One region of the Paenibacillus sp. FSL H7-0756 genome, then DNA from elsewhere that is predicted to be linked to it. Evidence: predicted binding sites of a transcription regulator. Region 1 holds the regulator's gene; each other region holds the start of a gene.

Region 1 (10,521 bases):
GTAGGATGATACCAGCTTCTGCAGCGGCTCCTGCACCGCGAATTGACGGTAAGAATACCAGCCACCAAACAATAATGCAGCAGACAGCAGAGACGTTAGCAGCACAGGCATAAGACGCAGTTTCAAGAAACGTCCTCCTCTCAATAATGACCGAGCATAACTCTATAATAAAGACCATCCAGCGTGTCTAGCGCCCATCCGAGACTGACATGCTCTTAAGCATGTCTTAATACAAGTAGTAGTATATCACAGGTGTATATACGATTTTACATAAAGTTGTGAATATATTTAAAATTTTTGATTCTAATTTCTGGATGTTTCATACGGCATGAAAAAACGGCAGCTCAGATTCATAGCCTGAAATGCCGCTGATACATTCATATTCCGGTGTCCCCTATATCCGGCTAAGACCAATTTCAGCCATCATATATTCCGCAAAATCAGTTAAAAGCTCCAGTTCATAGCCTTCGGCAACGGCCGCGCCGCTATATTCCATCAGACAACGTATCAGCAGCCCATGATAGCGTTCCGGCAAATGCTGCAGTCCCCACTCCCCGCCTTCCTTCCTGGAAGAGACATGACCTTCCTGCACATAGTAGAGCACCCTGCATAGATTTAGTGTGTAATAGAGTGGAGCATTCCCAATATTCTCCTGCGCATCATCGATATCCCTGATAATGGAATCCAGATAGTACCTCTGGTCTACCGGCGCAAAGGCCTCGCGGATCGGCTCCCCGTACAAGATAAACCCGCGATGGTAGACTACTGCAAAATGTGCCGCCAGATCAGCATCCTCAAAGCCGGCGCACAGATAATTCTCATTGGTTCTATACCGCTCTAAATGAGCTTCTGAAAAGTGAAATTCAAATGGCGTAGGATACACAAAGTTGTGCAGGTATGTCTTCAGGACGATAGACAGTTCAATTCCGCGCTTATTCGGCAGACTGTCATGAAAGGTTACGATACGACCGGCAAGTCTATGACTGACCTCTGCTGGCAGCTTGTCCTCTACGACAATGAGCAGATCAATATCGCTTGAATCCGGTTGAAAACAACCCATGGCCAGGGAGCCGTGCAGATAAATCCCCGACAGATTATCCCCCAGCTCTTCCTTAAATAAATCCACCGCCTGATCCAAATATGCTAAAACTTCCAATTTATTCTTCCTCCTTGAGAGACATATATGCATGTTGGCGATAGCATTCGAAGTACACACTTCGTATATCAATTTGAGTATAATCATCGATGTATCTCAAACCATACATCTCCATTAAGCCACAGTTCCGCGTCTGCCACTAGTCCAAGAACGGTTCCAGAATATTTTCGACATGATGGATACAAAAAAACGGAAGAACAGATAATCTGTTCCCCCGCAATTTAGTTCTGCCGCTGAGTCCTTAGCTTAGCGGTTCGGCAGACTGTACCCCTCACCGATGGCGCTGCCATCCTTGAAGCGGTAGAAGTTGTAATAGAATCGCCCGTCTTTTTTGTAAAATAGCTGCCAGGCATATTCCCCGTTGTATACACCGGGCAGCAGCCGTTCGATCTTCACGTCCGGCAGCTGATCGGCTATGATTCCGCGCATTTTCTCCTCTGAGGTGCCTTTGCTCAGCTCTTCAGCATACAGGCCGTTGTCGCCACCGGCAGGCTTGCCCTCCAAGGTGAAACGGACCCACACCATCAGATCGGTCCCGGCTTCGTTTTTGCCGGTTAGCACCCAGTAGATCTCATTCTCATTCCAGACGGATTTCTGAGCCTTGGTTACCTCCGTTAGTCCGGCACGCGCCCGGGCCAGCTCCTTGGCCTCACTCCGCTCGTTCCACTGGTCCTTCATAATGTAGGCATAGAACTGGCTTAGTCCGAACAGAAGGAGCAGCACCACGGTAATCCCCAGCCAGATCCATTTTCTCCTCTTCTTCTTCACCACGCTGCTTCCTTTCCCGTTCCCCTGAATTACCGTTTAAGCAGGCTCTCGAACGTCTCCTGTGCTTTGCGGCGGATGGCTTCTTCATCAAGTGTCAGGCATTGTCCATGCTTCACAACCTGCTGGCCGTTCACCCATACATGCTCTACATCCTTGGCGCTGGCCGAATAGACGGCATGGGAGAGCAGATCGGTATGCGGGAGCATATGCGGCTGGTCAATATCAAGTGCGATGAAGTCGGCCTTCATCCCTGCTGCAAGCCGTCCTACCCCGCTCAGGAAAATAGACTGTGCCCCGTACTCCGTGGCCATCAGAAGCGCCTCAGGAGCCGGTACGGCTGTAGGATCACCGCTTACGCCCTTATGGATCAGAGCCGCCAGCCTCATCTCTTCAAACATATCCAGATTGTTGTTGCTTGCTGCACTGTCTGTACCCAAAGAGACCTTAACCCCGGCTCGCAGCAGCTCAGGAACACGCGCAACACCGCTCGCCAGCTTCAGGTTACTGCCTGGGTTATGCGACACACCAACGTTATGGCGGGCCAGAATTCCAATCTCCTCATCGTTCAGATGAACGCCGTGGGCAATGAGCGAAGGACGGGTGAACATGCCGAGCTTCTCCAGATGCGCGACCGGACGAAGACCGTAGTCGGCCACGTTCTGCTCCACTTCATGGCGCGTCTCGGACATATGGGTATGCATCGGCAGATCCAGATCATGCGCAGCCTGCACAAACTTCATGAAAAACTCTGGAGGACAGGTATACGGGGCATGCGGCGAGAGCATGGTCGTAATTCTGCCGTCAGCCTTGCCATGCCAGTTACGGGCAAAAGCAACGGCCTCAGCGAGCTTCGCTTGCTGTACCTCTGCCGGACACAGCCCAATCACGCCGCGCATCAGCACCGCCCGAATACCGGATTGCTCCGTCACTTCCGCTACCCGGTCCATATGATCATACATATCGAGGAAGGTGGTTGTGCCGCCCTTCAGCATTTCCAGTACGGACAATGAGGTTCCCCAATATACATCATCACCAGTGAATTTCTCTTCCATCGGCCACATCTTTTCCTGCAGCCACGTCTGAAGCACCATATCGTCGCCGTATCCGCGCAGCAGTGACATGGCAGTATGTCCATGGGTGTTGACCAGACCAGGCATAAACAGCAGACGGCTGCCGTCTACGACCTGAGCGCCATCGTCCACTACCGGCTCAGCTTCACCTATGTAAGTAATCAGATCATTCTCAAGGGTCATATACCCGCTTAGAACCGGCTTATCGCTGCCCGGAACCAGAAAGTGCCCGTTCTTGATTATCGTGATCTTACTGCTCATCTTCAGTTTCATCCTTTCCATCATGCAAATAATAGGCCAGGCTCTGCAGATCTGTGGTGAAATCTGCGGCATGAATCCGGATATTGGCAGGCGTCTTGAGAATAACCGGTGCGAAGTTCAGAATCGCCTCGATGCCGGAGTCCACAAGAATATCAGCTACATTCTGGGCTTCGCTGTCAGGTACGGTAATAATCCCGATCCGGATGCCCTGCGAGCGGATGGTGCTGCTTAGCTCCTCCATCGGCTGCACAACCAGCGAGTTGATCTGCTGGCCCACCTTTGGCGGGTAAGCATCGAAGATCGCAGTAATCTTCATCGTATCCTTCAAGTAAGCGTTGTAGTTAGATAAGGCATGACCGAGATTACCGGCTCCAACCAGTGCAACATTAATTTGCTGGTCAAGCTTCAGGATATGGCGGATCTTCTCAATCAGATAGGATACATCATAGCCGATGCCCTTCCGGCCGAAGTCACCGAAATAAGCCAAATCCTTACGGATCTGGGCGGGATTCAGATCAAGCTTCTGGCCCAGCTCCTGAGAAGAGACTGTGGAGATTTCACGTTTTTGGAGATCGTTCAGGAAACGCAGGTACACTGGGAGCCTGCGCACGACGGCCTCCGATATTTTATCCGATTTCATGTATTCTCCTCCTTAAAAGTTGTGTTAGACCCGTACAATTATAGCAACCGTGCCCCCCGCCTGCCGGACCGGCAGGACAGGGCGGGAACGGCTCTTCAGGTGAATCATGACTTATTAATAATAGCAATAGCAGATGAATTAGGAAACCCCGCCGTCATCCAGCCATTCGGCAATTCTCGGGACCATCTGCTCAGTGAGCATATGCTCCATCTTGGGACCGGGGAGTGAATACAGGAAGTACTTTCCGTAATACGATTCAATGACTCTGGTATCATACACAATTACGATGCCCCGGTCCTGCGCCGTGCGGACCAGCCGCCCGAAGCCCTGCTTGAAGCGGATGACAGCCTGCGGCACGGACAGCTTCATGAACGGGTTCTTCTTCTGTGCCTGAAGCAGCTCCGACTTCGCTTCTGCCAGCGGGTGATTCGGCGGCTGGAACGGCAGTCTGACAATCGCCAGGCAGGTCAATGCTTCTCCCGGAATATCCACCCCTTCCCAGAAACTGCTGGTACCCAGCAGGACCGAAGCGGGGCTGTCCTGGAAGCGGCGGATCAGCTTGCTTCGGCTGCCGCCCTCCACACCCTGTCCGAGCACCGCGATATCCTGAGAGGCAAGTGCTTCCTTCAGGGGGTCATACACCTGCCGCAGCATCTTGTAGGAGGTGAACAGCACCAGCATCCGGCCCCTTGTAGTTACAGCAGTCTCGGCAAGGGAATGTACAAGCGTGTCCACAAACCGGGCATCCCCTATACTTCCCTTGACGCTCGGGAAGTCGCGGGGAATGACCAGGAGCGCCTGCTCACGGTACTTGAACGGCGAAGGAAGCAGCGCAGTCATCAGACGCCCCTGCTCCGCAGCTTCACCAAGGCCCAGATTATCGATCATGAACTGGAAGGACTTATCCACGGATAAGGTGGCCGAGGTCAGGACAATACTTTTCTTCTTGTCGAAGAACAGCTCCCTGAGCTGGGTACTGACATCTACAGGAACGGCATACATTTGCAGCGACTTACCTTTATAATTACCGCTTCCCTCCAGCCAATACACGATATTCTCATCGTTCAGGCTCATGAAGAAGCGGATTTGCTCTCTGATGGATGCCAGATCCTTGAATAAGCCGCCGATATCAGTCACAAGACTGTCCGAGGAGGATTGGCTGTCCGTGTCCCGCATCTCACTGAGCATTTTGTCACCCTTACGGATGATGTCGCTTAGACTGAGGTTCAGTGTATTCTCAAGGGCAGCCAACTCCTCCCAATCCTTCGGCTTCTTGCCCGGCTGCAGGCGCGCCACCAGCTGGCCTGCTTCACCGGCCCCGGCATCGCTGCGCTCGGGCAGCAGGCTGAAGAGCCGGTCGCTGAGCGCATCCCAGGATTCCTTCACCGTCAGCAGATCGGGATAGATCCGGTCGATCACGCCGCTCCATTCGGAAGCCTGCTCACTGCCCGAAGACTGCAGACTCTGCCGGAGAGCAGGCAGCTGCCCGCTCCGGCTATCCTTGTAGAGACGGGTGAGGGTATGGGCAAATGTGAAATATTTCATCTGCATGCCAAGATGCTTGCCGGCAATATCCTCCAAATGATGGGCTTCATCAATAACAAGATGGTCGTAAGCCGGAAGAAGCTGATGTCCGGCTTTGACATCTGCGAACAGCTTGGAGTGATTGGTGACCACCACATCGGAGATCCCGGCTTCATGCTTAGCACGGTGGTAATAGCATTTGCGGAACCAGGGACAGGCGCGTCCCAGGCAGGAGTCGGTATCGCTGGCTACAGTCTCCCAGAAATCCCCGCCCCGTCCGCTTAAGTTAAGCTCCTCATCATCGCCGGTCGTCGTCTGGGTCAGCCAGACAAGCATCTGTGCAGCGGTGAGTGCTTCTTCCCTTGGACTCGTAAAATCCTTTTTGTTCATTCTATGCTCGAACTTGCGCAGACACAAATAGTGCCCTCTTCCCTTAAAGATGGAGGCCTTGAACGGGAACGGCACAACGCTGGTTAAGAGCGGGATATCCCGCTCACGCAGCTGGTCCTGAAGGTTGATGGTATGGGTGCTGACCATCACCTTCTGGTCACTTTTCACACTATGGTAGATGGCCGGAAGCAGGTAGCCCAGCGACTTGCCGGTGCCAGTTCCCGCTTCAATCAGCAGATGCTTGTCCTGCTCAAGCGCTGTAATGACCTCATGGATCATCAGCTCCTGGGCTTCACGGCTCTCATATTGGGGAAGAGCGGCCTTCAGCCGCAGCGTCACCTCATCCATATACTCTTCAAAGGTAATATTCTCCAGCGGGTTGACGCTTCCTTCCTCCCGCGGCGAAGCCAGCTCCGCCCAGTCCCCCACCGCCAGCGCAAGCTGGCGGTAGAAGCTAAGCTCCCCTTCCGGCTGAAAGGTCTCCATCTCCCGTTCCCGCAGCAGACCGTCGAAGTACCAGGCCAAATCACTGTCTTCGTCCGCGAACAGCTCATTCAGCCGCTGAATGGTCAGCAGCGGCAGACTGTGCAGCTCTTCCAGACATTTGAGCAGCACAATAGCCGTGGCAAGTGCATCACTGTCCGCCTGATGCGGACGGTCATGCGTAATGCCGAAGTGGCTGCTTACCGCGCCTAACTGATACGTGCTCAGCGAGGGAAAGCATATTTTGAGAAAATCAATCGTATCCAGAATCCGCCCCTGAAACGGCAGATAGCCGCAGCGGTCCAGCGCATTCTGCAAAAAATGAAAATCAAACGCTACATTGTGTCCGACAAGAACGACATCATCCAGCAGCGGCACCAGCTCCATCATCATCTCATCAAGCTCCGGCGCATCCTGTACATCACTGTCTGTAATTCCGGTCAGGCCCGTAATAAAAGGAGGAATTGGCGCTCCGGGCTTGACGTAGGAACCATACACCCGGGAGATCGTCCCGTCTTCTTCTATAATGGCAAGGCCAACCTGGATGATCTCTCCCACAGATTGGGTTCCCGTAGTTTCAAAATCAAGCACGGCAAATTTCATTATAAGTTCTATTCCCTTTCACTTGAGACTCTTTATCAGCATAACAGAAGTTACGAAAAAAGGCGATGCACACCCCGGGAAACGGGGCACATCGCCTAAAGAAACCGAGGATAAAGTTATAAAAGCGAAACCAGCTGATGGCCAAACTCCAGCTTCCCGCCCCGTCTGCGGCATACCTCCAGATTCACATTCGGCTCCGGCAGATCCGGGTCATGCAGTAGCGACAGGCTGAACAGCTCGCTGGCTTCATTGAAGCGTTCCTGGGAAGCCCGGATACAGCCCAGCGCATTATAGATCATCGCCTTCAGCTTCACCTCACGGATCAGGCCCAGCATGTGGTTCAGATGTCCCCAGGCGGTGTCGCCTTCACCTTCCTGGAGGTAAGCCATGGCCAGATACAGGCGGGCAGCGAGGCTGTCCGGATACTTAGCCGTAACCTCCCTGAACTGTTCAATGCACTTGCGGTACATCAGCAGCTTGTAATAGCCCTGGCCCCTGACAAAAGCATCCATCCCAAGCTCGGGCGCTTCCTCTTCCGGCAATTCCTCTGGCGGAGTCTGGAAATCGGCCTGTTCCCGGAACTCGCTCAGCTTCTCGGCGAAGAGCAGCCACTCATCCATTACATTATCACTGATTCGGTGGAGCATATTATACTTGGATAAAAGATCGCTTCGGCGGGCACCCTCCGCAGTAGGATAGTCGGCTTTGATCTCCTGGAGCATCTTGTTCATCTCAGCAAATAAATGTTGAAACACCGGACATCCCACCCTTACTGATAATGAAGTCAGCTTAAGCTTGCCTAAGTTCATTATCAGCAAGTACAGGGGTCTTCATCCCTGCCATTGATTACATGGCTCAAAGCGCGGACTTCAGGCAATTGTAGCGTGAATCTCGTGATCCGCCAGCTTCACCGGCTTGTTGCCAGCATCAACGAACACTACAGTCGGCTTGTGGGCCGCCAGCTCCTCGGAGGACATGACAGCGTAGGAAATTATAATCACGGTATCGCCAGGCTGAACCAGACGCGCCGCCGCCCCGTTCAGACAAATGACGCCGCTGCCGCGCGGACCTGGAATGACATAAGTCTCCAGACGGGAACCGTTATTATTATCCACGATCTGCACCTTCTCATTCTCCAGCAGATCAGCGGCTTCCATCAGATCCTCATCAATGGTAATGCTGCCCACATAATTAAGATTGGCTTCAGTAACCGTTGCCCGGTGGATCTTGGATTTCATCATATGTCTAAACAAGAGCGTGTGCCTCCTTAGGAATAAATACATTATTATCAATCAGGCGGGTTCTGCCGAACTTCACAGCCAGAGCCATTATAACCTCTCCGCCCGCATCCGTCAGCCTGTTGCCGCCTTCCAGCTCTTCCAGATCAGGGAAGGTTAGAATTTCCGCATAATCAATCACTGCGAGCGGGGATTCAGAAATGACCGAGACCAGCAGGGCCCGCGCTTCATCTACCGTACAAATGCTGCCCTCTTCCATAGCCTGACGCACTTCGCGCAGGGAACGCGATAATACCAGTGCCTGTCTGCGCTCCTCGCTGCTCAGATAGACATTACGGGAGCTAAGCGCCAGCCCGTCTTCCTCGCGCACAATAGGACAGGCGATGATGTCCACGTTCATGTTAAGATCAGACACCATCCGGCGGAGAACAGCTACCTGCTGGGCATCCTTCAGTCCGAAGAAGGCGTAATCCGGCTGCACGATATGGAACAGCTTGCTGACCACAGTAGTCACTCCGTCAAAATGTCCCGGACGCGAAGCGCCGCAGAGCTGCGACGTAAGCGAGGAGACCGATACGCCTGTACGGATCGGCTGCGGATACATCTCTTCAACACTGGGGATGAACACCAGGTCCGCGCCTTCACGTTCAGCCAGCTCCAGATCGCGCTGTTCATCCCGCGGATAGGAAGCAAAATCCTCATTCGGGCCAAACTGCAGCGGATTGACGAAAATACTCATCACCACCGTGCCGCTCTTCTCCCCTGCCTTACGCAACAGGCTGGCATGTCCTTCGTGCAGATATCCCATGGTGGGCACAAAACCAACCGGGCCATGGCCCCCTTGACGCATATATTCAAGCGCTTCGCGCAGTTCAGCAATCGTTCGGATGACTCTCATGTTATTTCGCTCCTTTGCCGGCATTGCCGTATAAAGATTCCAGAACCGTCTCGTCCGCGCTGAACACATGCTCTTCCGCAGGGAACGAGCGGTCCTTCACTTCCTGAACATAGCTGGTGATGCCTTCACGGATCAGGGAGCCGACATCGGCGTAGGTTTTGACGAATTTTTTCTCCCGGTAAGGGGAGGCATACCGCAGTACGTCATGGAACACCAGAACCTGTCCGTCACAGTAGCGTCCTGCACCGATACCGATGGTCGGTATACTGACCGCCTTGGAGATCGCCTCCGCCACCTCTTCTGTCACCAGCTCCAGCACAATGCCGAAGGCCCCAGCGGCTTCCAGCGCCTTCGCTTCGTCCATCAGCCGCTGTGCATCCTTGGCATCCTTACCCTGAATCCGGTAGCCGCCGATCATATTAACCGACTGCGGGGTCAGGCCGATATGGCCGAGCACCGGAACTCCGGCAGCGACAACAGCGGATACTGCGGAGCAGATTTCGAGGCCGCCTTCCATTTTGATCGCATGGGCCTGGCCTTCCTGCATCAGTCTGCGCACACCGCGCAAGGTCTCATCCACGCTTCCGTGATAGGTCATGAACGGCATATCTGCCACTATAAAAGTATTAGGCGCCCCGCGCTTCACCGACCGGGTATGGTAGACCATATCCTCTATGGTAACCGGCAGCGTGGTGTCATAACCAAGCACAACATTTCCCAGAGAATCACCGACCAGAATCAGATCAATGCCGGCTTCTTCCGCCAGCAGGGCTGAAGGGTAGTCATAAGCGGTCAGCATGCTCAGGGGAACACCGTCCGTTTTCATTTTTTTCATCTTGATAATATTCAGTGCGTGTTTGTCTGCCATGTCGCTCTCATTCCCCTTTTCCATAAAATACGCGGGTATCCGCGCAAACAAAAAAACCTTTTAGCATGGTCCGCTAAAAAGGTCCGAAGGGCAAAAAAGAGTCACTCGCGATCGTCCCTTCTGTCTCGGTCCTTACGGCTCAGAGCAGAATCCAACGTAACCGTTACATCCAGTTATGAAGGTACATCCGGTAAAACAAAGAAAACAATTACGTGAGTACAGCTCGCCATGCGATGCCGCCTCATGAGCACAGTATACCAAAAAAACACAAAAATAAACACCTTAAAATATGACATGGCCGCCCTCGTGGTCGTGAGGAGCGGCCTTGATGGCATTCTAACAAGGTAAAGTACAAAGCTGCGTTCATAGCTAAAAAGAGAGATAAGTGTATTATGTACAAATAACAACAGTGAAGCGGAAGACTTTCCTCTCAGGAGTTCGTGTAACGAAACCCTATCATTCCCAAAAATCTAACGGACCGAAGAGACCTTATTCCCGCGATAACGCCCCTTTTTGCAGCGTAACGGACTCAGGAGATCTTATCATCTTTCTGAAAGACGTTTTGGGGCTGAATTGCAGGGGATAAGGTCCTTGCGGTCCGTTAATCGCCCAAGTGACGGCT
Region 2 (10,521 bases), 2.7 Mb from region 1:
GTTAAGGTAAGAATGACACCGCTGGACGTATCCAGGGTGAACACATAGATAAGCAGCAGAGCGGGTGTTACCGCCATACCGACCATCCGTGGAATAATCAGCTCCAGGTACGCGCGGAACTTCGTTACTCCTTCAAGCACTAATGTGACCATATTTCCGGTCCCCCGGTCGCCAGCCAGCCTTGGTCCCAGCTGGAACAGCTTGTCCATCATCTGTCTCCGCATGCTGCTGCCGGTCGCTTCCGCGAAGCGGTACGCCGCCCGGCTCATCAGCATAGCACAGGCATGACGCACAAGAAACGCAAGAAGGAACAAGAGCGCTCTAGCCCCTTGTTCCTTCAGCGGTTCTCCCGCAAACAGCGCAGAGACAGCTTCTGCCAGCGACTTCGCCAGCAGAAGAATGGAGAAGCTTTGCACCAGGGTTAGGAAGCCAACCAGCAGGAAGACAGGCTTAACTCCTTTGTACCCAAGCAAATTTTTATCCATTAGTATTCAAGATGCTCCTTCTCATGAACCCGTTTGTGGAAGATGAAATAACTCCAGATCTGATAGCCCAGCACGAACGGCAGCAGAGTCAGCGCGACAATTGTCATCACCTTCAGCGAATATTGGCCTGAGGCCGCATTCGTAATCGTCAGGTTGAACGCCTGATCCAGCGAGCTGATCATAACCCGCGGGAACAATCCGATGAAGATCGAAGCAACAGACAAGGCCATCACAGCACCAGTCATCCCGAAGGCATAGCCGTCCTTCTTCTTAGTCATGAAATATCCGGCCAGCAGATAAGCGGCTACACCCAGAACAACTACAATCCATAGCAGCGTTCCGCGTTTATCGAAGATATCTGTCATAGTATAAGTCATCACAACGAAGGCTACCAGCAGCGCCGCCAGTGGAATCAGCAGCTTCTGGGCCAGCTTGCGTGCCCGTTCCTGCAGATCTCCAAGCGTGCGGAGCGTAGTGAACATCAGCCCGTGTACCAGACACAGCAGAACAACTGTAATCCCAGCAACCACCGTATACGCATTAACGATATCGAAGAATCCGGCATACATCTGCATATCCTTGTCAATCGGCAAGCCCTTGATGAAGCTGGCGAATACCACGGCGAGCAGGAACGGCGGCAGGAAGCTGCCGAAGAAGATGCAGACATCCCATGTTTTCTGCCAAGCCTTGGAATCGCGTTTGCCTCTGAATTCGAAGGCGACACCACGGGCGATCAACGCCAGCAGGGCAAATACAAACGGAATATAGAAGCCGCTGAACAGCGTAGCATACCAATGCGGGAAGGCCGCGAACATTGCACCGGCACCCGTAATCAGCCATACCTCATTCGCATCCCAGAACGGCCCGATCGAATTGATCAGTATCCGGCGCTCCGTATCATTCTTGGCCAGAATCTGCGTCTCCATCCCTACACCGAAGTCGAAGCCTTCCAGGAAGAAGAACCCGACGAACAGCACCGCAATCAGCAGAAACCATAATTCATTAAGTGACATTGGTTAGCCCTCCTTGTTATACGGATCGTGGGATTCACCGTGTTCGTTATCCATAGCATAAGGACCTTTTTTGATCACTTTGACGAACAGGCCTACCAGCACTGCACCTAATATGGCATAGATCGCGGTAAAAGAAATCACCGAGAACAGCACCTGTCCGCTGGTAATATTAGGCGATACACTGTCTTCTGTAGTCATAAGTCCGAATACCGTCCATGGCTGACGCCCGATCTCTGTCATAATCCAGCCGGCCGTGTTGGCAATCGGCGGAAGCAGCAGTCCCCAGAACATGAAGCGCATGAACCAGGTATTCGGTCTGTCCATCTTTTTGCGCCACATGAGGTAGATAGCATATACCCCGAACAGCATCATCAGCGTGCCGGCAGCAACCATGATCCGGAAGCTCCAGAAGGTTGTTTTGACCGGCGGAATATAATCTCCTGGTCCGTAGGCTACTTCATACTCCTTCTGCAGCTCCAGCATCCCCTTCACATCACCGGAGAATTTACTGTAGGACAGGAAGCTCAGCAGATATGGGACCTGAACTTCATTGCTGTTGGTCTGGTTCTTCACATCGATATTGGCAAATACCGTCCAAGGTGCCGGGTCGCCGCTCTCACCCCACAGCGCTTCGGATGCGGCCATCTTCATGGGCTGTGTCTCTACCAGATATTGAGCCTGTGCATGTCCGGCAACCGCAACGCCGAAGGAAGAGATAACCCCTACAATGGCTGCAATCTCGAATGATTTCCGGAAAAAGGCAACGTCCTGCTTCTTAAGCAATTTGTAAGCACTGATCCCTGTTACCAGGAAAGCGCCTGTAGCGTAGGCGGCAAGCACTGTATGCGGAAATTCCACCAGCAGCTGGCCGTTCGTAATCAGTGCGAAGATATCATTCATTTCAGCCCGACCGTTATTTATTGCAAAGCCGACCGGATGCTGCATGAACGAGTTAGCCAGCAGAATCCAGAATGCCGACAGCATCGTCCCGAAGGCGACCAGCCAGATGGATAATAGATGAATCCGCTTGGATACCTTATCCCAGCCGAAGATCCAGATTCCGATGAATGTGGACTCCAGGAAGAAGGCCAACAAGGCTTCAATCGCAAGCGGAGCCCCGAACACATCACCGACGAAGCGCGAATAATCCGACCAGTTCATCCCGAACTGGAACTCCTGCAAGATCCCTGTTACTACACCTACTGCGAAGTTAATCAGGAATAGCTTCCCCCAGAATTGCGCCATTCTTTTGTACTCTTCATTGCCCTTTCTTACGTACATGGTCTCCATAATGGCAATTATGAGCGCAAGTCCGATCGATACTGGCACAAAGAAATAATGAAAAATTGTCGTCGACGCAAATTGTATACGCGACAGCAGTACTGTATCCATATTTCTCCCCTTCCTTCTCCCCATTTCGTTATGTCTATTTTGTCAAATATCCATCACTCAAAGTGTGATAATTATCACATTATACGCCCCGTTTAGGCATAAAAAACAATAAATTTGTGACAAATATCACAATTTTGCATTTAAAAGCAAAAAAAATAAGACGGATTCACCGTCTTGAATGTGTCTATCATATATAAGTTGTCTTGACTCATAAAGGTATTGGTTTAGGTAATGGAAATACCTTTCTTAAGCGATTTGAGATCGCCATTTGAATTAAGCAATTGCGGCAGCATCTTCATGCTACGAACCATTGGGGAATGACAGAGACGGCAGGAAGGTGCATGTTCAAATGCGAAATTATCCCTCATCCATCCATTACAATCCTCATTGGTACAGGCCCAAATTGCGGTATTTTCTTCCGGTACTTCCTCCAAAGGCTTTTTCCGGTAGTTCATTGCCGTTCCTCCTTCCTTTATGTTGCAAGCGAGTAATGATAAAAAAAGACCGTCCCAACTTTCACAAGCGGGGACGGTATCTTCTATTAATTACAGTTTTACAACGTTTTCGGCTTGTGGTCCGCGGTTGCCTTGAACAACGTTGAATTCAACGCGTTGGCCTTCGTCCAAAGTTTTGAAGCCGTCGCCAGTGATTGCGCTGAAGTGAACGAATACGTCGCTTCCGCCTTCAACTTCGATGAAACCGAATCCTTTTTCTGCGTTGAACCATTTAACTGTACCTGTTTGCATGTGTGTTACCTCCACAAATTTAAATTAATATGTTCTTTTTATCTTCAGACAAAGAAAAAATTCACACATTGAGAAAGGTTGTAGCTTTGGTTGACAGCCCTTTTCAATGCGAGAATAAGGTATCAATGTAAGAACAATTTCATGTTACCACACCTTAATAACAAAGGCAAGCTGTTCTATCCTAATTTCTCCGGTTTTTCCCTTATAAGGACTACTTCCCAATGTAAGGGCTACCAGTCGTATTAAATTGTAATATTTATACCCAATGCTACCATTTACCCCATTTATTTATTCTTGAAACAGCCCCGCCCTCTTCTTTTTTCCTGAAAAGGACGGCTTGAACTGTTTCCGTAATCGTGACTGCCTCATTATTATATACGGTCATTTCCAATTTTATTCCTCTGGCTTCTCAAGAAGCTGAACTGTTGTCTGCTTCACTTCACCATTACGGTAGAAAGTGATCTTCAGCTTATCTCCGATCTTGGTATGATCGTACAGGTATTTGCGCAGCGATAGCGTGGAGGTAATCGGCTTGTCGTTGAACTTGGTAATCACATCGTTAAGCTGCAGGCCTGCATCCTTCGCCGGCCCCACAGCATCCAGAACCACAACCCCATCCGTTACTGTAGACGGAAGATTAAGCTCCTTACGCTGGTCATCGGCCAGCGGAACATACGGATTATTCAGATCCACGGAATAGACGCCCAGGTATGACCGGGCTATACGGCCTTTGGAGGTAAGCTCATTGGCTGTGTCTACTACACGATTGGCGGGAATTGCAAAACCCAATCCCTCTACCCCCGTATCGGAGATCTTCATCGTATTGATTCCAATCACCTTGCCGTCCAGATCCACCAGAGCGCCCCCGCTGTTGCCCTCGTTAATGGCCGCATCCGTCTGGATCACTTCCTGCTCCCAATCGTACACACCGTCCTGGTTCAGTGACACCGGTATCGTCCGCTCTGTATAGCTGACAATGCCGGAAGTTAGTGTATCCCCAAGCCCTAGCGGGTTACCGATGGCAATAACAGTTTCACCCAGACGCAGCTTGGAGGAATCCCCAATCTCAGCAATCCGGTCGATTCCCTTGCCGTCAATGGAGAGCACAGCAATATCACTCACCTTGTCGGCACCCACCAGCTCCGCCTTGTGTGTCACACCGTCTACTGTAACCACTTCAAGCTTGCCGGCACCCTCAATGACATGGTTATTCGTGATGATAAAGGCCTTATTGTCGTCCTTCTTATAGATAACTCCTGAGCCTAGAGCCGATTCATCGAGAATATTAAGTTCCTTATTGTCTTTTTTATGATTAATGATGCTCACTACCGCAGGGCGGATATGTGCAGCAGCCTGAATAATCCGGTCATACGGATCTGCACTGCTCGCAGCCACCTTATCAATAACCACCGGGGCCTGAACTCTCTCCGTGGTGAACTGTCCCGTTACCAGACTGAACAGCAGCACAGCCGCTACAGCACTGCAGACAGAGCTGATCAGCGAGATCTGCCAGGTTGCCAGCGACCGCTTCGATTTGCGTACAGCCCACTTGCCGTCAGCATATCCGCCGGTTGATTTAGATTTGCCGCTTTTGCGCCGTGACACCTTGGTTGAATAGAAATCATCATCGAATAATCCCATGTTATACTCTCTCCCCTCTATTGCCACCGCATTCACGACCTGAACGCCAAGCAACCACGCCCGAGCTTAACCGCTATATCTCTTAGACTTCACGAAGTACTAAAAGGTTTCACTTGATTTATTCACCACATTCCAGTGGGTTCTAAGCGCAAGGGATGTCTATTATTCTAATAAGCTACTAAAAAGTTTAACAGCTTGTATCCGGAATATTTTGCAACTTAAAAGACTACAATAGGATTAGAACGCTCTATATGATTGTATCACAGGCAGCCGCGCTGCCCACATGTTTTCTATGTTAAATAAATGTAAATTATTCACAGCCTCACTATAACCTATTTCACAAGGAGGGCCGGACTATGGAGTCTTTTTCAACAAGTAAGGATCTGGTTCAGTTCATTGGCAAGCTGGGGGACCTTAAGGATGAGCATTATCAGCTGATTCTTGTCCAGCATGCAATGATTGAGCTGTTAATTGATAAAGGTCTATTCTCCCGCCAGGAGCTGGAGCACAAGATTACCGAGGTTGACCGCCTTATGACTGGCTCACCTTATCCCATGGCGTAGGCCGGTCATAGTAGGTGTCACAGAGCCTGAACTCACTGTCTTTGTAAAAGCAGCCCCGGTCCTCCATCGCCCCGCGCACGGACATCTTCGCCAGATCCATCATATTATGGTCTCTGCTTAAGTGGGCCAGATAGGCGCGCTTGGTCCGCCCGCTTAGAATCTCGCTGAGCGCTGCTCCTGCCGCTTCATTGGACAGATGCCCAAGATCGCCGAGAATCCGCCGCTTCGTATTCCAGGGATAACGCCCCATCCGCAGCATTTCGATATCATGATTCGACTCCAGCACAAGCACATCGGCATCCGATATAGCCGTTCTCACCTTGTCGCTGACATACCCGAGGTCTGTCGCTACACACAGCTTCTCCTTGCCGTCATAGAAATTGTAAGCTACCGGCTCCGCAGCATCGTGGGAGATGGCGAAGGATTCCACCCGCATGCTGCCGAAATCCCGGTGCTGGCCGGTCTCCATAATGACCCTGTTATGCTCCTCAATCTTGCCGATCCCCTTCTCTATGGCTCCCCAGGTGTTCGAATTCGCATAGATCGGAAGATTATACTTGCGGGCCATCGCGCCCAGCCCCTTAATATGATCCGAATGCTCGTGGGTCACAAGAATCCCGTCCAGCTCCGCTCCCGTCAGCTCACGCATGGCCAGCAGCTCGTCAATCCGCTTCGCACTCAGACCCGCGTCGATCATAAGTGTGGTCTCGCCGTTACGCACCACTGTCACATTCCCGGTAGAACCGCTGGACAGTACTGTAAATGAAATCCCCATATCTCTCCTGCTCCTTCTACTCTGTTGTCTTCGGACTGATAATATCCGCACTGATCGCATCCATATAATAGGCACTGCCGTCCTCCAGCATGAACCGCCACATCGGCGAAGCCACCTGGCTCTCGGAGTTAAACAACTCTCCGTAATAGCCCAGCTCAATCTCCTTCACTGCAGCACCCGCAGGAAAATACTTCTCGATCAGACTGCTAAGCGCCTGCGATGCCGGGAGAACCTTCTGCAGATCCTCGCTCCGGCTTGCTGCGATCTCAATCTTCGGCCAGCGGTAGGCCACAATCTTCTGGTCACTGTTGATCAGCTCCAGCCGCACTCTGAACAGAGACCACTTGTTATCCACCAGCGGATGCAGGACGAACTTGCCGACCTCACTCTCCTGTGAATCGAACCGGTAATTGGCAATGTCGGGAATCTGGCCCTTCAGCAGATTGCTAAGTTCCGAGAACGAGGAGTACATCAGCTTGCTGTCGACCGGCTCCTTAAGCTTCACAGGCAGTTCATTCTGCTCTTCGGCCGAATAACGGTACGTGATATCAGGCAGCTGTGGAGTGCCAGCCGGAATCGGGCACAGCAGCCTGATGTTCTTCTCTTCCATCACCGCCTTAGTCTCAGCAGACAGGGAAGTGAAGTCAAGTCCAGCGCTGACCTGATCACGCACATCAATCCATAGCTGATAGCACAGCAGCAGATTCAGCACCAGAAAGGCATATATCAATACACTCTTAGCCCTTCCCCAGTCCATAACGTCCCTCCTCGAATCGTATCCTGTCCGCTTGGTTTATCTCCGCCCTAATTCAATGTAAGCTCACTGCCGTCACTGAGTGTAACCCGCCAGACCGGATGAAGCTGCAGCTTCTCCCCGGCCAGCGCAGGCATATAGGCAGGCGTAAGCTCAATGATCCGCAAGGAGCTGCCGATCTGCGCCAGCCGCTGCTTCAGCAGTTCGCCGCCGGGCAGCTCAACAATGGTCTTTTCAGACTTTTCCTCATTCGTGTACATCAGGGAGCGCTCATAGGAAGAGACCGTTCCCTGCTGGAGCTCCAGATGGATTACGCCATACTGAAGCTGCGGATTGCTCATAATCGGATAGGAGCCGGACGGATAAGCGCCATAATATTGCTGAAAAGAAACCTTGCGGTCCTGCCGGCTCTCCTCCGTAGCAGCCAGCCTGTAGGTTCCGTTCCAGCCGCCATGGTTATTGACAAATTCCACCGCCACCAGTGCATCCTTCGCCGGTGTGCTGTCCCCGTCCGGAAGTGCTGCAGGATCACTATAACTCATCCAGTTCTGCTCCTGGTCCACCTGCAGGCTGCGTTTGCTGTCCGTATAGATTTTGGAGCCGTCCTTCTCAGGAATATACCTTGTATTGCCTGCATCGAAGAACAGATTGCTTTGCATTTGCTCAATGGTATACATACCCGCAGGCATCACAACCTTAACCAGCGGAACATCCGCCTCAGGGACATAATACTCACCGTTTACGGCTGTATACAGCGTCAGATTCTTACCGAAGTCCACATGCTGCTGCACATCCTGGACCGTAAGATCAGCCTTAGCCGCCTCGTACACAATATCCCCGCGTGTGCTGAAGAAGATAACATGGGCTTTGGAGTCATTTTTGATATTGTAGATCCAGATCCGGTCAATGCTCTCCCCCTCGAACAGCGAATCCGACGAGATCTGCATAACCCGCTGCAGCAGCGTTACCGGAATGCCTGCCCCGAACGACAGCTCAATGCCCGGATTCTCACTGCGGATCTTGTCCCAGTCGAAATCCTGTACGGACCGCCGCTGGAAGCTCTCGAAACTGCGGCCCTTCAGGCGGTTCATAATCAGGTTATAGAAAGTGGAGCTGGGGTAGAACAGTGTATGCTTGTCTCCGCCCATATGAATAATCATTTTATCGGGGTAGAGCAGGTTCTCCACCTTTTCCTTCGGCCCCATATTATCCGTCTTCACATATAAGGTCTTCGACAACACTGCCGAGTCGCTGCCGGGCAGCCTGTAGATCAGATAATAGCTCTCCACGAGACTTCCGAGTATAAGCAGGACCAGCATCCATGACTTGATTCTCTCCTTCACGCCTCACTCCCCCTTTGCTTCATCAAAGGCAGCGTGAACGTGACCAGCGAGCCCTCATTCAGCTCTGATTGCAGGGAAATGGAGCCGCCGTGGGCTTTGACAATTTCCCGGGCAATGGATAGGCCCAGACCTGTTCCGCCCATATTCCGCGAACGCGCCTTATCAACCCGGTAGAAGCGTTCAAAGATGCGTTCAATATCCTTCTTTGGAATCCCAATCCCGGAGTCGCGGACAGACACGGCCAACATGCCGTCCTCGTTCTTATGCGCCTCCAGCTGAATACTCCCGCCTTCCGGCGTATACTTGAGGGCATTGGAGACCAGATTACCCAGCACCTGGTCAATCTGGTCCCGGTCCAGCCACGCAGTAGCGACATCCTTGCGCACCCTCGTGCTGATATGAATCCGCTTCTGGCGGATCTGGAAGGAGAAGCGGTCGGCCACATCCTCCAGCATCTCGGAGATATCCGTCTGCTGAATGCGCAGGCTGGATTCCTTGGAATCGAGCCGCGACAGATGCAGCAGATCCGTAACCAGCCGGATCATGCGCTCCGTCTCGTTGCGGATAACTCCGACGAACCTCACGGCGAGCTGCGGATCTTCGAGTGCGCCGTCATCCAGCGCCTCCGCATAGCTCTTGATCGTCGTAAGCGGCGTCCGCAGCTCATGCGATACATTCGCCACGAACTCCCGGCGGGACTCCTCCAGATTCTCCTGCTCCGTAACATCCTGCAGCACCGCAATCGTCCCGGCGATCCGTCCGCCTTCACGGCGTTGGATCGGGGTGAAGGTCACCCGCACAATATTGGGGTCCTCTCCACCCATGGGAGACAGATGAAGCATAGCCGACTGAGGAATGCCTTGGGTCACCGAGACGGACTGCTCAGGCTCCAGCCCTAGCAGTCCGCCGAGCGAGGCCCCGGCAGGAAGGGGGCCTTCCGCGCCCAGCATCAAGGCGGCGCGTGCATTCATCAGAATCACCGCGCCGCTCTCATCTGTGGCTACGACACCGTCACTCATATTGGCAAGAATGGAGGACAGCTTCTCCTTCTCCTCTTCGTTCTGCAGCAGCGCCTCGCGCAACCGGTCTGTCATATAGTTGAAGGCCTGGCTCAGCTGGCCAATCTCATCATTGCCGAACACGGGAACCTTCCGGTTGAAGCGCCCTTCCGCCACAGCCGTAGCATGCTTGGTCATCTCCTTAATCGGATGCGTAATCGTATGCGCGAGGATAACTCCCAGCACTGCCGTGAGCGCCAGCGCCAGCAGCAGCCCCGAGAGGAACACACTGTTAATCCGGCTCATGGTGGCATATAAGTCTTTCATATCAGCAGCTATATAGATGGCACCTACCACCTTATCACCGGAAATTACCGGCTTCGCTACTACCTTTTTGCGCACATTATCATCAGCGATGATATATTCCTCATTATCGCTGATGCCCTGCAAGGCGCGGCTGACCACGGTCTGCGTGTTCCGCTGGCCGACATAGTCATTCTGTGAAGGGATCGAGGTGGTGATAATCTTGCCGCTCGCATCCAGCACCTGAATTTCTGCGCCATTGATATACAGATTGTTCACCATGCCGCGCAGGCTCTCCACAGCCGATTCCTCATCGGCTGTGCCCGTCTCACTGCCGAATTTGTCAGCGGTGAGGATCGAGAGCATTTCGGCCCGGGCCTTCAGGTCCTTGGTGAAGTTATCCGTCAGCGAGTTCTTCATCGAGCTGACAAAGTATACGCCGATCAGCTGCATCGCAATCAGAATCAGCAGTACATAGATCACGATAAGCCTGGCCTGGATCGTCCGG
Region 3 (10,521 bases), 260 kb from region 1:
CTCCGCCCTCTACTGTAACCGGATAGACTTCTGCCTGCCCACGGTCCGGTGCCTGAACCTCTCCCGTGCGAAGGTCGATCTTCCAGTCATGCAGCGGATCATATAAATAATAGCCTGATACGATTCCCTCCGCGAGCGGGCCGCCCTTCGGGTGGGGACTGTGGTTGCGGACCGCATAAATTGCGCCGTCCGATGTGCGGAATATCGCTAATTCGACTTCTCCTGCATGAACTACCCGGCCGATCTGCAGCATGAAATCTTCCACTGCGCCTATCGTGTATTCCCGATTGCTCCGTTCCATTATGCTCTCTCCCTCTCCCTTTAGACTATACCTGTGTCTCTTCGAACAGCGCGGTGCGGGTGTTTTTGTCATCCAGCATTTTCCGCCAAGGATCACTCACCTGGGCCAGGGCAAAGTCAATACGTGCCGCAAGCTCTTTACGGTTGTCGTCATTACCCATAACCACAGTCTGGATTTGCTCAAGACCCATACGCTCTACCCATTCGGAGGTTCTCTCCAGGTAGTTGCCGGTCTCACGGTAGTACTGGATGACAGCGGAGCAGACCTCAACCAGTTCCTCGTCGGTCTTCACCTTGCAGAAGGCATCTGCGATGCGCGGCTTAATCCCGCCGTTGCCGCCGATGAACACTTCCCAGCCGCCGTCATTGCCGACAATCCCGATATCCTTCGTGCACGATTCTGCACAGTTACGCGGACAGCCGTTAACCGCCATCTTGAACTTAGCCGGCATATCCAGCCGCTCATATTTACGCTCAAGCATAGCGCCCATGCCCATGGAATCCTGTGTGCCGAAGCGGCAGAACTGCGAACCTACGCAAGTTTTTACCGTACGCAGCGACTTGGCATAACCATAGCCGGACGGCATATCCAGCTCCTCCCACACCTTAGGTACATCTTCTTTTTTGACACCAATCAGGTCAAGACGTTGTCCGCCCGTTACCTTCACAACCTTCACATCATACTTCAGGGACACATCGGCAATCCGCTTCAAATCCTCAGGAGTGGTCACACCGCCATACATCCGCGGTATAACTGTATAAGTTCCGTCCTTCTGAATATTGGCGCTCATCCGTTCATTGACGAACCGGGATTCCTTCTCGTCCTCATGAGTGTCAGGGTAGATCATCCCCAGATAATAGTTCACTGCCGGGCGGCATTTGGAACAGCCTTCTGCCTGCTTCCAGTCCAGGACATGCATAACTTCCTTAGTAGTCCGGAGGCCTTTAGCCGTAATCTCGGCTACGATCTCATCCCGGCTTAGCGAGGTGCAGCTGCAGATTCCCTGCTTGGCGCTCTGCTGGAAGCTGTCTCCGAGAACGAATTGCAGAATCTGCTCCACCACTGGCTTACAGCCGCCGCAGGAGCGGGTTGCACCCGTGCAGGCTTTGATCTCATCCACCGTGGTGAAGCCATTCTCCGTAACAGCATCCACAATCGCTTTTTTGGTTACGCCGTTACAGCCGCAAACGATTTCTTCATCAGCCATCGCTTCAACGGACATCCCCTTCTTGGCTCCTCCTCCGCCGCAGCAGCTTGTGCCCATAACCTCATCATAGATTTCATCCGTCATCTCTGTGCTGTTTTTCACAAGCTTCTGCAGGCTGGCAGATTCCGTTACATCACCGAACAGAACAGCACCGACAATCACATTATCCTTAAGCAAAATCTTCTTGTAGGTTCGCTTCCATTCATCCTTGGCAGAAATAACGGTATGCTCCGGCGTTTCTGTGAATTCACCGGCGGAGAATACATCTACTCCGGAGATTTTGAGCTTGGTAGCTACAACTGAGCCTTCATAGCCCGGAGTCTGTACACCAGACAAATGCTTGGCGAGAACCATGCCCTGCTCAAATAGCGGTGCAACGAGTCCGTAGCAGGTTCCCCGGTGCTCTGTACATTCGCCGACAGAATACACATTTGCCATAGAAGTCTGCATATAATCGTCAACTACGATCCCGCGGTTAACTGTAATTCCGCTGTCCTTTGCAAGCTGGACATTCGGCTTAATTCCAACAGCCATCACTACAAACTCTGACGGCAGCACACTGCCATCACTGAAGCGTAGACCAGTAACCCGTTCTTCGCCGGTCAATTCAACTGTCTGCTTACCCATGGCGAATTTCACACCTTGCCGTGTAAGCTCTGCCTGCAGCATTGAAGAAGCGGTACGGTCCAGCTGGCGCTCCATCAGATCCTCCAGCAGATGCACAACGGTAACATCCATGCCCAGATTGACCAGGCCTTTCGCAGCTTCAAGACCCAGCAGTCCTCCGCCGATCACAGCCGCCGTGCGGTACTGCTTCGCCGCTGCCAGCATCGCATCGCAGTCCGCGATATCGCGGAACCCGACTACCCCATCCTTAGTACTGCCGGGTACGGGTAGAATGAAAGAATTCGAGCCTGTTGCAATAATTGCTTTATCGTAAGGAACCGCCAGTCCATTATCGGTCAATATCAGTTTGTTCTGTTCATCGATCCGGGTAACCGTTGTGCTGGTATGCAGTGTAATATGATTATCTTCATACCACCCGAGATCGTTGAGGATGATGTCTTCAATCGTTTTGCTGCCTTCAAGTACATAGGACAACATAATCCGGTTATAGTTGGGATGCGGCTCACTGCCGAAGACCGAAATATCATAAGCGCCGCCCAGCTTCAGAATCTGCTCAATAGTGCCTACTCCCGCCATGCCATTCCCAATCAGCACTAACTTTTCTCTTTCCGCTGCCACTGGTAGACCCTCCTTCAGAAACTCTGATTTCTTCAATAACTTTACCTGATAGAGAAATTATACTGTCCCCCATTCCATGGCAAGTGTGACCACAGTCACACCTTATGTGAATTTTTTCACACAAGTGAATATGATTGCTCCGTTCTTATATAGGACAACTTCTGGCGTGAATCCAATAGGAATATTATTCAAAAAAACGGATACCCATGCAGTTTAACACAGTTATCCGTTCACTTATTTCAGTACCAGAGAGATCTCCAGCTTGTCCTGCGGACTGAGCTTCATGTCCACTCCATTGCCGAGCAGCCCTTTATCGTTGACCTTCAGTCTCCATTCCTCGCTGCTGAGCGGGGTATAATCCATCACAGTAAGCACCGTCCGGTTATCTTCGGCAAGCCGGACCATACCGCTGTTCTTGAGCAGTCCCTTGACGGACATATCCTGCATAAAAGAAAGCACATGCGAATGTGTCAGCTCCGGCTGCTCGCTCCCCCCGTTCACCGTGACGATGACAGGCTGAAACATCTTTCCGGTTCCGGCAGGCCCTGCTGACATCGTAATGGCCGAACCCGGTTCCAGGGTCGTATTCAGCTCTTGAACCTTCTTGCCGTTTACCTGAATCTCCCAGCTCATATCCTGACCCAGGGAGACCTTATTTACTTCAAGAATATTAGGGCCATCCGCTGAAAATGTAACAACACCGCTCTTCTTGAACAGCTCTATTATTGAATTTCCAGGCACGTAAGCTTCGTTAAGCAATCTGGCCGAGCTTCCGGCCATTTCACTGTCACCCACCATGACTGAAAAGGTTAATCCCTGGCTTCCGTTACTGCTGCCGCCATTCCCTGATCCCAAGCCACAACCGCTTGCCGCGGTCAGCAAGAGCAGGCACAGCATTAAGCGCATCCATTTCGTGGACATTCCACGGCACCGCCTTCATATGTATTTTCCCGGACTCTTTAAGGATAACGCATAGAGGAAGGGTTCTCAAATCATTTCTGCCGGCAGAAAAAGTAAAAAGTCCCCGAAGGGACTTTTACCTTACAGCAGGTCCTATTGATAACGCAGGAACAGAATGTTGTTCTCCAGATGCACGTGCTCGAAGGTCATGCCTTCCAGTTCTTCAAGGCGGGCATATGTCAGTCGATAAGTCGTGCAGGCATGTGCAGGCGGTGTGTAGTCATTAGTTACTCTACGCAGCTCACGCAGAATCTCTCCGGCCCCGTCATGCTCTGCTTCCAGATTATGCAGCAGTCCGCGCAGCTCCGCAAGTCCTTCTTCAGTTGGATTCTGAGTGTAAGCCAGCATCTTAGGGAATTCGCTCTCTTCTTCCTTCGCCGTGTGCTGCAGCAGCTCTTCACGCAGCATATTGAACAGGCGGTGCATTTCTCCCAGATGCGGTGAATCCTCACCATGAACGCGGAATACCTTGGTTACATTTTGACTGATTAACGGAAGCTCTTCACGCAGATAACGGTGATGCTTGTTCACAATATAATTCACCAGCTCCTCTGAAGAAGCCTCGTTCCAGGCGGTGTCTTCTTCCAGAACGGGGTGCTGCTCCTGCAGCTTGTTCAGCTCCTGCACCATTGCTGCCGGGTCAAGACCCTTCTCGGCAGCGGCTTCAGCCAGCGGCTTTGCGCCTCCGCAGCAGAAATCGATCCGCTGTGCTTTGAAATAATCTGCTGCTTTGGGGAACTGCAGAACAATATCTCTGACCATTGCTTCCGGGGTGAACCCGGGATGAATTGTTGTATCGTTTAATTGATTGGACGCCATGTTGGCCCCTCCTCAGGTTAAAATGTAGGTTTGTGTTTCTTTTCACTTCTACACCTTATCACTGGCCTTAGGCGGAACTTGTGATTGTACGCACTGAATATAACAAATTTTAATGAACGTGAAATTTAAGTATTTCAATGTAAAATATACTAGACATTTTGTTTTATATATTTTACAATATGCGTGAGGTGAGGGAATGGGGAAAAACTTAAGGCTCAAAGCCTCCAGAGCGGCAAAAGACATGTCGCAAAAACAGCTCGCAGATGCCGTGGGGGTCACAAGGCAGACGATTATCGCGATTGAGAACGGTGATTACAACCCCACCCTGAGGCTGTGCATTGACATTTGTGTAACACTCGGGAAGACGCTGGATCAACTATTTTGGGAGGGAACGAAGGATGAACAGAACGAACCTGGATGAGAGACAACTGCAGAAGCGGCACAAGGCGGGGAATCAGGCATTTCTTTTGATGGCATTCTTATTGCTGGCAGACATGGGGCTGCAAAACTACGGAATGAAGTGGCTGGAGTATCCGCTCAGCAATTACGCAATTTTCATGCTGGGTGTAGGCTCCTATCTGGTAAGACTGATCTGGAGCGGTTCATATGTGGGACCGGGCGGCGGGCAGAACGGAGTGAACGGGAGAAGCATTGCGGGTGCAATTCTGGCCATAGTGGTGGCGGCCTGTATCCTTATCGTTACCTTCGTGAATCCAACCGCCGCCCAATCAGCAGCTGACAGCGGTGCGAACGGGAAAGTGATTCTGATCATTTCTGTTACAGCAGGACTGATCATCTTAAGCACTGTATACTTGATCCGGCGGAGGAATAACCGGGCGGAGTAGAGCGGTTAATATCAGGAAATCCAAACTGGGCGCTGGCCGGAAGTCCAAATGTTCACCGCAGCGACGGCCTGGCTTCAAGTTCAACTCTTTTTTTCGAGTTTCATCTTTTTTATTGAACCGTCGCCTGCATATAAGTCCGCTTGCCCTGCGCATCCTTCAGGTAGGGGCCAAGTCCGGCGAACCTTGAATGATCCACATATACACCCGTCATCCATCTGCCTTCGGTCAGGCCGCCGTTCCACTGCAGCACCAGATCGGGGGCAGAGATCCATTCCTGATACACCCTAATGTTCTTGTCCTTATATTCTTTGGCTGGTTTGTTCAATTCGCTCAGCGGCGCCGGGGTCAGATAGGTTGGCACGAAGTATACAGAGATTAGCTCCATATCCTCCTCACTTAGAAAAGCCTCCTCCCCCAAGTAAGGCTGAAGCAGCCGGGTGTTCTCGTACATAGACCAGATTACAGCTTGAAGTACCATGCTCTGGCTAATTCCATTATGAAAAGTAAAACGGCGCTGAGCATTTGAGCCATTCCCTCCCCTTGCCGTTACAGGCTCCAGACAATGACGCTCACAGCCGATGCATTTCCAGCCGGACGGGCCTTGAATCCATTTCTGAAACACACTCCCGCTGTCATTGTCCCCTTTATATAGCGAAGAAATGATCTCATATGGCACGCCGATCCATGCATCCCACAGAGAATCCGGGAGATGGTTATGAAGCATGAACAACACCTTGTCATAGATTAGCTGTACTTTAATCGAAGCAGTCTCCAGTTCGGCGACATCCTTTTTTCCATAGGTTATTTCCCGGGAAAACAAGGTGATGGTCATGGTCCTCGCCTCCTAAAAGTTGTGTAAGCCCTCCGCTTCCTTCCATCAGCATCGTCCAAAACACATCCTGTAAGCATCCGCGCTGCCATATAACCCTGGGCTTTTCCTACTTTTGTTAACGCTTCCACACATCCGTAATATTTAGTATGTTCTATTATATTACACAGGTGGGGCCTAAGTGCAAGGTTTATTTGGGCAAAATCCGCATAAATAAGCAGAACTGCATATGAAAAGCCCCTTACCCGGATACCGGACAAGAGGCTGTCATCAAATATATTACGGTACTGCTACTCCACCCAGCTCTCGGCCCAGGTCTGGATTTGCTGCATGACCGGCTCAAGCGCACGGCCCTTCACTGTTAATTCATACTCAATGCGCACCGGTGTCTCCGGGTACACATGCCGTACCAGAATGCCCTCGCATTCCAGATCCTTCATGCGCTCGGACAGCATCTTATCGCTCATTGACGGAATCAGTCCGGAAATATCCTTGAACCGCTTAGGGCCGCTCATCAAGGTCTGAATAATGAGTCCGTTCCAACGCTTGCCCAGAAACGAAAAAGCCGTCTCAAATCTCGGGCACATCGTCAATTGATGTTCTTCCATGGTTATCACCTCTCACTTATGAAGCTTACAATTAGTTAGTATATATAATTTTACCACATTTATTCTGGAATGAACATCGTTTGGCAAAAAAAAGTTCATTAACCACTAGTATTATATTTCCGCTCTCAATCCTTGGTGTCTTCTGCTTTGCGTCTTAGCTGGATGGCTTCTGTAACCACATAGGCAAGATCATCGTTGCTATATAGAGAGAGTACCCCCAGCACAGTATCATCGGAGATGAATCCGGCCTCCTCTGCGGATACCGTCAGGGCCAGCGCATTGGCCAGCGCCTGATTGCCCTCCTGCTGCGGATAAGCCTGCAGATACAAGGCATGCGGGTCCAGCTTGTTATTCACACACCACTGGGCAAATACGAGAATCATCATTTCCTCGTCCCGTTTATAGCTCTCGTTGATCCGCTCTTCCATCGACTTGTCGTAATCCTCCATGTTGTCCTCCTCTCTGCTGCGATTCTGACCGCTCAGCGGCTTAGTCTTGCTGCTAATTCATGGCTCGGCAATACAGCCGAAGCGGAAATGCCGCATTGCTCCGGTGTCGCTATATTGCTGAGATAATGGCTGACCGCTCCGCTGAAGCCTCTGCGCTCCAGTACGGTATCCCAGCTGCCAAAGTTCTGCGTGCGCGGCAACGAGCCCTGCTCATATAATATAACCCGTTCCATGTCGGTCACCTCAACCGATCTCCCATGTCCGTGCAGCTCCAGCTTCTCCAGATCGGCTCCGGCATCCCGGACCATGCTGTAATGGCCGGTGGTCCCGTTCTCCCAGCCCAGCATTCCCGAAGCCTGCAGAAGCCGCCCCTCCGCATCCGCCTTCAGGCTGCTATGCAGCAGCTCATAATCCCCGCCGGACAGCCAGAGCAGCAGATCCAGCATATGGATCAGGTCATCATGGATCGTCTCATGGCTGCTGCCCTGCTGCAGCTTCGTGCGGTGCTTGACTGCGGTGGATTGGCTGATGCCTCCGGCCTTATGCAGCCAAGATTTGGCTGCGGCATACATCGGGGCATAGCGGCGGTTGAAGCCCACCCCCAGCAGCAGCCCCTTGTTCTCAGCAAGCTCTGCCATCCGGCGGGATTCCTCCAGATCATAGGAGAGCGGCTTGTCCACATACACGGATACCCCATGCTCCAGGCAAGCGGTCACCAGCTCATAGTGCGTGGTTGTAGGACTATGTATGAACACAGCATCCAGATCCCAGGACAGCAGCTCCGTAAGCTCGGTTGTGCCCCGCTGAAGGCGATAAGCCTGAACTGCCCGCTCGACCGTAGCAGAGGAATGGCTGAGCACACCCACCACCTCGGCCTGATCATGCCGGGAGAGCAGCGGCAAATAGACTTTACGGGCAATATCGCCAATGCCGATCAGTGCCACTCTTTTGCGGACAGATAGTTTCATTAACAGCATCTCCCTTACATACTCGGGGGAATTTCTATTCCCTTATAGATGTATTATACCGTGACATGCTGCGGGAACAATGATCTTTGCTTCAATAATTGCTTTAATTGCTTTTTTTTCAGTATGATGAAATGGATGGAGTGAAGAAGGGGCATAGTATAATGAGAAAATGGCTAACAATTATTCTGTATGTTTCGTGCATAATCCTCGCGTTTATCTACAGGTATGAACTCTTGGCCTGGCTTAGAGAGGATCATCCTTTGTATTTGTCCATGCTCGCGGCCACAGTGCTGGCCTTGTTTCCGGTCCTGCCCTATAAGCTGATTATCGGTCTGTTCGGGTATGCATACGGAAGCTTCGCAGGAGCGTTAATCTGCTGGAGTGCTACCACAATAGCGGCAGCCCTTGTCTATGGAGCCGTTACATCCATGTTCCGGAGCAAATCAATGGCCTATCTAAGCAGAATTTCGGCGCTGGACAGATTTGTGTCCGCTGTGGAGCAGCGTCCTTTTGCATCCGTAGTGATTGCCCGGCTGGCACCGTTTATCCCGCAGATGGCTGTGAATATCTATGCCGGTGCCGCCGGACTGCCTTTCTGGAGCTATCTTGGAGCCACCGCGCTTGGCAAAATCCCCGGCATCGCCCTATACGCCTTCCTCGGAGGACAGATGTTCCAGCATCCGCGAAGTGCCTTTGTAGCTATAATCGTGTATATTGCCGTACTGGCTGTGGCCGGATTGTCCATGCGCCGCCGTCCTTCTGCGGGCCGCTAACACTTCAAGAATATCAGGCATGCTGGCAGTAAGCCTCTATTTGATTTATAATTAAATTGTGATCTATTTAATTGCATTCTACAGATGGAGGGATAACAATGAGTGAATTTCAAGCTGATTCTATAAATTTCAAGACCGAACAGGCCACCTTCGCCGGTGGATGCTTCTGGTGTATGGTATCCCCTTTTGAAGAGCTTCCCGGCATTGTCAAAATTATCTCCGGCTATACAGGCGGACATACTGTAAATCCGACCTACGAAGAGGTATGCTCGGAAATGACCGGACATGTTGAGGCGGTACAGATTACGTTCAATCCGGATATTTTCCCATATAGCAAGCTGCTTGAGCTGTTCTGGCAGCAGATTGACCCTACCGATGCCGGAGGGCAATTCCATGACCGCGGCACTTCTTACGGAACGGCCATCTTCACCCATTCGGAGGAGCAGCGCCAGCAGGCAGAGGCTTCCAAGGCGGCCCTTCAGGCCAGCGGACGCTTCTCTGCTCCCATTGTGACGCCTATTCTTCCGGCTAAGCCCTTCTACCCTGCCGAAGAATATCATCAGGGCTATCACCACAAGAATCCAGGCCATTACAAGCGTTACCGCAAGGGCTCGGGCCGGGAAGCATTCATCGAAGCCCACTGGACCCACAAGGAGGACCCGCAGAGCCTGAAGGAGCGCCTGACTCCGCTTCAATATGAGGTGACACAGAACAGCGCAACGGAATCTCCGTTCCGCAACGAATTCTGGGATCACCATGGGGACGGGATCTATGTGGATATTGTCTCCGGGGAGCCGCTGTTCAGCTCAGAAGACAAGTATGATTCCGGCTGCGGCTGGCCGAGCTTCACGCGTCCGATCCGGGACTATGCGGTCAAGGAGAAATCCGACCTCAGCCACCTGATGGTCCGCACTGAGGTACGCAGCAAGACAGCGGATTCCCACTTGGGCCATGTGTTCAATGACGGCCCTGGAGCGAATGGACTGCGGTACTGTATCAACTCGGCAGCTCTGCGCTTTGTTCCCAAAGAGGATCTGGAGAAGGAAGGCTACGGCGAGTACCGCGTGCTCTTCCAGCATGCTTAAGGCTGGAGATCCCGGCTTGCTTCAAGCTATAGCTTCCTATTTTGCATAACTTGCCTGTGGCCCGAATGTATGCTGTTTTTCACATATATTCGGGTCACTTGCCTGCGTACCTGTACAATGTATGTTGTTTTCCGCATACATTCGGGCCACACACCTGCGCATCAGCACAATGTATGCTGTTTTCCGCATACATTCGGGCCACACGCCCACGTTCGTGCACAATGTATGTTGTTTTCCGCATACATTCGGACCACACACCTACGTACGTGCACAATGTATGTTGTTTTCCGTATACATTCGGGCCATATAATTTCCTGAACAAAACAAAGCCTCCAGCCCGGAGTCACGGGTATGGAGGCTTTGTTCTACTTGTTTTACTTGTTCTGCTTATCCATATTCTCCTCTTCCGTTGCGGCTGGAACTACAGGTGCC

Evidence for each region. The regulator Rex, encoded in region 1, represses fermentation and respiration genes when NADH is low (regulators of the CRP and FNR family bind a similar motif). The targets are predictions, from matches to a motif close to TTGTGAAATATTTCACAA.
Region 2: NST04_RS03790 (cytochrome ubiquinol oxidase subunit I) is a predicted target of Rex. The motif match lies at 3,005-3,022, and genes of this name have one in related genera.
Region 3: ric (iron-sulfur cluster repair di-iron protein) is a predicted target of Rex. The motif match lies at 4,563-4,580, and genes of this name have one in related genera.

Annotation. Positions count from the first base shown of each region.
Region 1 is NZ_JBBOVT010000001.1:3,581,730-3,592,250, reverse strand. It holds gene NST04_RS15755 (hypothetical protein) at 1-126, opposite strand, end outside; gene NST04_RS15750 (aminoglycoside adenylyltransferase domain-containing protein) at 395-1,156, opposite strand; gene NST04_RS15745 (cell wall elongation regulator TseB-like domain-containing protein) at 1,403-1,924, opposite strand; gene NST04_RS15740 (amidohydrolase) at 1,954-3,255, opposite strand; gene NST04_RS15735 (redox-sensing transcriptional repressor Rex) at 3,245-3,895, opposite strand; gene dinG (ATP-dependent DNA helicase DinG) at 4,034-6,895, opposite strand; gene NST04_RS15725 (tetratricopeptide repeat protein) at 7,012-7,650, opposite strand; gene panD (aspartate 1-decarboxylase) at 7,765-8,148, opposite strand; gene panC (pantoate--beta-alanine ligase) at 8,141-9,031, opposite strand; gene panB (3-methyl-2-oxobutanoate hydroxymethyltransferase) at 9,033-9,899, opposite strand.
Region 2 is NZ_JBBOVT010000001.1:843,980-854,500, reverse strand. It holds gene cydD (thiol reductant ABC exporter subunit CydD) at 1-485, opposite strand, end outside; gene cydB (cytochrome d ubiquinol oxidase subunit II) at 485-1,498, opposite strand; gene NST04_RS03790 (cytochrome ubiquinol oxidase subunit I) at 1,502-2,890, opposite strand; gene NST04_RS03785 (cold-shock protein) at 3,115-3,345, opposite strand; gene NST04_RS03780 (cold-shock protein) at 3,436-3,636, opposite strand; gene NST04_RS03775 (S1C family serine protease) at 4,030-5,277, opposite strand; gene NST04_RS03770 (hypothetical protein) at 5,634-5,840, shown strand; gene NST04_RS03765 (MBL fold metallo-hydrolase) at 5,809-6,615, opposite strand; gene yycI (two-component system regulatory protein YycI) at 6,632-7,372, opposite strand; gene NST04_RS03755 (YycH family regulatory protein) at 7,420-8,712, opposite strand; gene walK (cell wall metabolism sensor histidine kinase WalK) at 8,709-10,521, opposite strand, start outside.
Region 3 is NZ_JBBOVT010000001.1:3,321,432-3,331,952, reverse strand. It holds gene nirD (nitrite reductase small subunit NirD) at 1-301, opposite strand, end outside; gene nirB (nitrite reductase large subunit NirB) at 327-2,753, opposite strand; gene NST04_RS14470 (hypothetical protein) at 2,988-3,608, opposite strand; gene ric (iron-sulfur cluster repair di-iron protein) at 3,807-4,532, opposite strand; gene NST04_RS14460 (helix-turn-helix transcriptional regulator) at 4,729-4,953, shown strand; gene NST04_RS14455 (DUF6773 family protein) at 4,931-5,377, shown strand; gene NST04_RS14450 (hypothetical protein) at 5,487-6,209, opposite strand; gene NST04_RS14445 (winged helix-turn-helix transcriptional regulator) at 6,497-6,814, opposite strand; gene NST04_RS14440 (hypothetical protein) at 6,940-7,263, opposite strand; gene NST04_RS14435 (Gfo/Idh/MocA family protein) at 7,296-8,231, opposite strand; gene NST04_RS14430 (TVP38/TMEM64 family protein) at 8,504-9,004, shown strand; gene msrA (peptide-methionine (S)-S-oxide reductase MsrA) at 9,103-10,089, shown strand; gene NST04_RS14420 (DUF4349 domain-containing protein) at 10,464-10,521, opposite strand, start outside.